Regions from separate parts of the Marinobacter sp. G5_S1_61_S3 genome, predicted to be linked through region 1. Evidence: predicted binding sites of a transcription regulator. Region 1 holds the regulator's gene; the other holds the start of a gene.
What was found. Region 1 encodes LexA, which represses DNA repair genes until DNA is damaged. Its sites were predicted from a motif close to CTGTNTNNNNANACAG; they were not measured.
Positions count from the first base shown of each region.

Region 2: a site for LexA is predicted at 1,163-1,178, ahead of recA (recombinase RecA). Genes of this name have one in related genera too.

Region 1 is NZ_JBQKUK010000005.1:18,717-22,129, forward strand. Features, by position in the region: gene ACTRWH_RS05740 (amidoligase family protein) at 1-863, opposite strand, end outside; gene lexA (transcriptional repressor LexA) at 1,042-1,650, shown strand; gene ACTRWH_RS05750 (cell division inhibitor SulA) at 1,816-2,226, shown strand; gene ACTRWH_RS05755 (hypothetical protein) at 2,230-2,490, opposite strand; gene ACTRWH_RS05760 (DUF6586 family protein) at 2,542-3,018, opposite strand; gene ACTRWH_RS05765 (DUF1329 domain-containing protein) at 3,279-3,413, shown strand, end outside.
Region 2 is NZ_JBQKUK010000017.1:34,847-38,259, forward strand. Features, by position in the region: gene mutS (DNA mismatch repair protein MutS) at 1-539, opposite strand, end outside; gene ACTRWH_RS16590 (CinA family protein) at 622-1,122, shown strand; gene recA (recombinase RecA) at 1,269-2,321, shown strand; gene ACTRWH_RS16600 (flavodoxin family protein) at 2,359-2,829, shown strand; gene ACTRWH_RS16605 (PilZ domain-containing protein) at 2,836-3,210, opposite strand; gene ACTRWH_RS16610 (hypothetical protein) at 3,391-3,413, opposite strand, start outside.

The sequences.
Region 1 (3,413 bases):
AGTTGTTCCAGCACAATCCAGTCATTCCAAACCGTGGAAAAATGCCAGTCAGGGTTATCAATGTCGCAGTCGGGTAGCCGGTAATGCAGCGTTGGCCGGCTTTTGATGCGCTCATCCTCCACATATTCTGCGAGCAAATCGCTGTTCAGGTGTGCGAACAGCGGGAGCAGGTCCAGGGCCTTGTTGCGGGTTGGATTGTAATGCAGGTAGTCCCGCATTAATTGCTCCATGTCCGGCGCATAATCCTCTGAAATCAGAAGGTCAATGTAGGTGCTGCTCCAGGGCTCAATGTAGCTGGTCAGCTTACGGCTGAAATCGATCTGGTGGCGTGCCTTCAGCCACTCGTAGAGCGCAGCGAAGGCCCGCAGGTAGCGCACCAGCGTTGTGGCTCTGAGGTCCGGTAGCTCCGGGTTCAATTGCAAACCAAAGGCATAGTAGAGCGCCTCCCGGCTGCCGAGTGCGCCTGCTCTTCGCAGCTCATCGCAAAGTGTCTCTATGCGTTCCAGGTTACTGAAAGCCAGCGGAGGGCTGACGATCTCCAGGGGCACGATTTTCTCGGCGGCTGCGTCGATCACGCTCATGGCCTGGCCGCCAAGTTCCCTGACGGACTCGGGAAGACGCTCGTCGGCCAGATCAAGGTCCTTTATCGGGTCCGAATCCAGTTCGATGGTAAAGTCACCGAGTTCCGTTTCAACCTCGGACACATAGCGCGCAACAGACTTTCCGGTACCTCCCAGCAGTTTTGCGGACAGCGAGACGAGATCTTCGTAACCGAGGCCGGACAACTCAATTTCAACGCCAACTCTGCGTTCCTTGCCATCATCCGTCTTGAGGATGTCCGGTAACCTACATCTGTTGCTCATTCAGGCGACTCCCTATCTTGGTTGCGATTACCTTAACACAGTCATACGTCAGGGCGTGGTGGACGGGCCACCCAGTGCGGCTCAAGGAAAAATTGCGTTTACAGGGTTTACACTGGATAAAACACTGTATATAGTCAAATCACTGTATATAAAAACAGGGCGAACCGGGGCAACCTAAATGAAGCTGACAGCTAGGCAGACACAGGTACTGGATATTATTCGTCGCTACCTTGACGAGACTGGGTATCCGCCGACCCGTGCAGAAATCGCGGCGGAACTTGGGTTTCGTTCTGCCAATGCCGCAGAAGAACATCTGCGGGCACTGGCCCGAAAAGGCGCCATCGAGATGGTGCCGGGAGCCAGCCGGGGAATACGTCTTCCCGATGTAGAGGCTGATCTTGGTTTGCCAGTGATCGGTCAGGTGGCGGCCGGTAGCCCCATACTGGCCCAGGAGCATATCGAAGACCATTGCACCCTGCAGCCTGAATTTTTCTCGCCCTCGGCGGATTATTTGCTCAGGGTACGCGGCATGAGCATGAAGGACATTGGCATCCTTGACGGCGACCTGTTGGCGGTGCACCGCACCCACGATGTGCACAACGGACAAGTGGTTGTGGCGAGGGTAGGTGAGGAAGTCACGGTCAAACGGTTCCGTAAGGAAGGCTCGAAAGTGTACTTGATCGCCGAGAACGAGGAATTCGAACCCATAGAAGTGGATCTGACAGAACAGGAACTCTTCATTGAGGGGCTCGGCGTCGGGGTCATACGGCGCTCGGACCTTCACTGACACCCCCAGGGTGTCCGGACATATCCGGCTGTGTTTCGTTGAGTGTTGAACACCGCGGGCGCGGCTTAACGGCAGGTGAGGCTTATCATGGAACAACTCAGCTTTAATCAGAATCTGGCTTATGCTCACAGAGGCGGCAGGTTTGTCGGTTCAGAGGTTGCCGGTATGAGCGACCATGATACCGTCAGGGCGCCTGCTGTCAGGAGTCGCCCAGCCAAACCGGCAGGTAATGTGACCGAAATCATTTTGCCCGAAGGGCAGGTTGAGAACTTCCAGCTATTGCTACCGATGCTTACGCAGTTGAATCAGGAGAAGCGTTGGTTAGCCTGGATTGATCCGCCCCAAAGCCTTGTCAGTAAGTGGCAGACCATGCGTGGCATCGTTGCAGGCGAACTGTTGGTGTTGAGGTCTACTCCTGACTACCCAGCCGGGGAGCTTGCCGAGCGAGCACTGAGCGCAGGCACCTGTCACGCTGTGGTCATGTGGACCCACAAGCTCGGGCGCGAAGCGCTCGCGTCACTGGAGCAGGCTTCGGCTCGGGGTAACAGTCATGGTGTGGTGCTGCGCCAGCGCTGATCGTCAATGAAGTGTGTAGGAGGGCCGGATGTCCTGAGTGTCCGGCTCTTCGTCTTCCCAGTCGATATCATGGGCAACGTTACCGACGGCCTCAATACCGGCTGCAATCATGGCCTTGGCCACGTTCATATCCCGGTCTTCCATCATCTCCCTGGCTTCCGTCGAAAATGATATCTGGACCAGTGGTGCACTGTCGTCGTCGATGCGGCGAAGCGCATAGTCTCCGTTGCTCAGTTGTACAATCTCGAAAAACGATGGTGACATTAAGTTAGCCTTTCAGTTCATTCCTGTTGGGTTCGGCAACGCCGTGGTTCATTACCATTCGCTGTGCCGATCCTCGAGGATATCGATAAAGTGTTTCATCGCGCCCAGAGTGGTTTCCAGAGCCTGCTTTGAGCGATCCGGGCCGGTGTCAACTGCAACCGCAATCACGTTTTCATTGCTGACCGTTTTTCGGGTCACCGGGGGATTGCCCTGATGACGCTCAAGCTGCTCGAGATGACTCCACCAACTCCGCCCGTCACTGGCCAGCTGCTCCAGTTCTGTCATTTCCGGGCTGTGGGTTCCGATCAGCTCATCCAGTGCCTCAAGGTCATCAGGCTGGCTATGTTTGTGCTGATACACCCTGGCGATCATTACCAGCGTCAGTTTTCGAGCCCTCAGCCCTAGCTCTATGCTGCCTTGCAGCAGCGCTTCTTGCGTTGGAACGCTGTCGCTGTGCTCCAGCTGCCCCAACAGGTTGCGAGCCAGGAATATTTTCTGGGAAACCAATGAATGCCACTGCGAAGCCATGGTAGTACCTGAGAGCGGTTCACTGCTGTGCGATGAATTAATCGCCAACTATAACATTTTTCATTGTGAATTTCTCCTCCCACCGTTGGTTTGGTGGTTTTGACAAGAAACTACAAAGATTCACTTGAAACGGTCGTTTGAATTTGGCAAAAAGGCGCCCCGATTGAATAACATTTGATCGCCTGTTGTTGTTTCCGGCGTAGGCATGCCAAACCGCGAATGATACATGGGTTGATCGGTTACCTTGGAGGTAGAAGGGAATGCGGAACCAATGGGTCACGGGTTTTACAGTGGCATTGTTTGGGTTGTCAGGCGTTGCGTTGGCAAAGGTCAGTGAATCCGAAGCTCAGCGGCTGGCTAGCGAGCTGACTCCAGTTGGAGCTGAGCGGCAGGGC
Region 2 (3,413 bases), on a different contig from region 1:
AGGATCTCCGCTGGGCGCAGGCGCTGGAGCTCCCCTTGCAGGCCCTCGAGATCGTCCAGTTCAGACACGGTAAACCGTCCGCTGGAGATGTCGAGGGAGGCAAAACCAAACTGCTCCCGGTGGCTGTAGATGGCGACCAGGAGGTTATCCCGGCGGTCCTCCAGGAACGCATCGTCGCTCAGCGTGCCCGGCGTCACAATGCGAACCACCTTGCGCTCTACCGGCCCCTTGCTGGTCGCCGGGTCGCCAATCTGCTCGCAAATGGCGATGGATTGACCAGCACGAACCAGACGTGCAATGTAGCCTTCAGCGGAATGGTAAGGAATGCCCGCCATGGGAATCGGGCTGCCCCCGGACTGCCCTCGGGCCGTCAGGGTGATATCCATCAGCTCGGCGGCTTTCTTGGCATCCTCGTAGAACAGCTCGTAAAAGTCCCCCATGCGGTAGAACACCAGTTCATTGGGGTGTTCACCCTTGATCTTGAGGTATTGCCTCATCATCGGGGTGTGGTGGGACAGATCGGTCTGGGCTGCTGACATGAACGGTTCCGGATCCATTGGCTTTATGTGAAGGCAGGGATTGTAAGAAAATAACCGCCATGATGAAACGAAGGAGATCATTATGCCACTGACTGACGAGGCATTGGCGGAAGCCGGCACGCAATTGGCTGACGTATTAATGCAACGCGAGCTTACGATAGCCACTGCCGAAAGTTGCACTGGCGGCTGGGTTGCCAAGGTGCTGACCGACCGCGCGGGCTCTTCTTCATACGTTCTGGCGGGACTGGTGACCTACAGCAACGATGCAAAAAGGGGCTTGCTGGGTGTGACTGAACCGTCGCTGGGGGAGCACGGAGCAGTTAGCGAACCGGTGGTACGGGAAATGGTTGCTGGTGCCCTGGCGGCCACGGGTGCGGATGTGGCTGTTGCGATCAGTGGCGTGGCGGGCCCTGGTGGCGGCAGTGACGACAAGCCGGTAGGCACGGTGTGGTTTGCCTGGGGGCGCTCTCCGGCTGACACCGAAGCGGTGGTTGAGCAGTTCCAGGGTGACCGTGATCAGGTTCGGCGCCAGGCGGTTCTTTATGTGTTACAGGGAGTTAGGGGCTTTCTGGAAAAGCCCTGAAACGGAGGGGTTGGTCTTGCCTTCGTGTTGTGTTTTAATACTGTTCAAATATACAGGAGTCCGGTTTTTCCGGGTTCCGCAGTCCATGATTTTGGCCGCCGGGCTCCCGTCCCGATAACGGCATTGGCGACAGAGGGTTTGCAACGATGGAAGACAACCGCAAGAAAGCACTGGGTGCAGCACTGAGCCAGATCGAACGCCAGTTCGGCAAGGGCGCCGTCATGAAGATGGGCGACCAGCCCAGGGAAGCGATCCCTGCGGTATCCACCGGTTCCCTGGGCCTGGATGTGGCGCTGGGAATAGGCGGTCTGCCTTATGGTCGTATCTGTGAGATCTACGGCCCGGAAAGCTCTGGTAAAACCACGCTGACCCTGCAGGTGATTGCCGAGGCCCAGAAGGCTGGAAAAACCTGTGCGTTTGTGGATGCGGAGCATGCCCTGGACCCGGTCTATGCCGAAAAGCTGGGCGTGAACGTGGATGAACTCCTGGTATCCCAGCCGGACACCGGTGAGCAGGCGCTGGAAATCTCTGACATGCTGGTACGCTCCAACGCTGTTGACGTCATCATCGTGGACTCCGTGGCAGCGCTGACGCCCAAGGCCGAAATTGAAGGTGAGATGGGGGACAGCCATGTTGGTCTCCAGGCCCGCCTGATGTCCCAGGCGCTGCGTAAGCTGACGGGTAACGTCAAGCATGCCAACTGCCTGCTAATCTTTATCAACCAGATCCGCATGAAAATTGGTGTGATGTTCGGCAGCCCCGAAACCACCACCGGCGGCAACGCCCTGAAATTCTACTCATCCGTTCGCCTGGACATTCGCCGCATCGGTGCCGTTAAAGATGGCGATGAAGTGGTGGGCAACGAAACCCGAGTGAAAGTGGTCAAGAACAAGGTATCTCCGCCGTTCAAGCAGGCCGAGTTCCAGATCATGTACGGCAAGGGCATCTACCACATGGCCGAAGTGCTCGATATGGGTGTGAAGGAAGGCTTCGTGGACAAGTCCGGCGCCTGGTACGCCTACAAGGGCGACAAGATCGGCCAGGGCAAGGCCAATGCCTGCAAGTTTTTGGAAGAGAACCTTGAGATCGCCAATGAGATCGAAGCGGCGGTGCGTGACAAGCTGATGCCCAAGCCGGCCAAGAAAGAAGAAGCTGCAAAGGAAGAGGCAACAGCAGACGCGAACGGTGAGCTTCTCTAAGCTCTGTTATTAGTTCCTGCGTTATCGGGGAGATAGTATGGATGCGAAGAAAAAACTACTGGTTGTCGCCCATGCACCCTCCCCGAATACCCTTAAACTAAGGCAAGCCGTAGAGCAGGGCGCAAAACACGAAGACATCGAAAATGTCGAGGTCACGGTGCTCCCTCCGCTGGAAGCAGGCCCGGAAGATGTTCTGGCCTGTGATGCCATCATCCTCGGTACCACTGAAAACCTTGGTTACATGAGTGGTGCGTTAAAGGATTTTTTTGACCGCAGTTACTACCCCTGCCTTGAGAAAACCCAGGGTTTGCCCTTCACCTTCTACATCCGCGCCGGTCTCGACGGTACCGGCACCCATCGCGCTATCGATTCCATCACCACGGGCCTGCGTTGGCGGCTGGTGCAGGAGCCATTGCTCTGTCATGGCGACTATCGGGACGAATTCGAGGATCAGTGCCGGGAACTGGGGCTCTACATGGCCGCCAGCCTGGATGCCGGGCTGTTCTAGGAAGCTTTAGTTGGCGTAGCGGTTGTACAGGCCTTCAATGCGGGAAAGGGCATTGTCCACGGTTCGTGAATACCCCTTTTTGTCGAAACAGTAGCTGAACTGGATGCTTACCCGGTAACCGGTCTGATAGGGCTGGCAACTGATCACCCGGGCGGCGACACGGGATTCGCGGATGTACTTGCCATGAAAGTCCATATAGAGACGGGCGCCAGACTCTACTGGCCTTGGGCAAAGCACCGCCATGCCATAGCGATTCAGGTCCAGGCAGGTGACAGCGGTCGAATTCTTCCCTCGACCAAAGAAGCCACGCTCCTGCAGCTGTACCTTCAGGCACATGGCAGGGTAGCGGTCCTTGATTCTGCGGTCTGCGGAATCACTCATCATACGTTGGCATCCGTTGCGTATCTTGTGATTATTATTGGCCCGTTCTTCCACCGGGACGTTGAAGTCTAGTGCCCACGATGGTGACTGAAAAATGACCAAGCGAAGAACTGTGACCGGGTTATCAAAATGGGGCTGCAGTGTGCCAACAGCAAAATCATGCCCCTAATGACATGGTGTTCAGACCTGGGTGCTGACCAGTC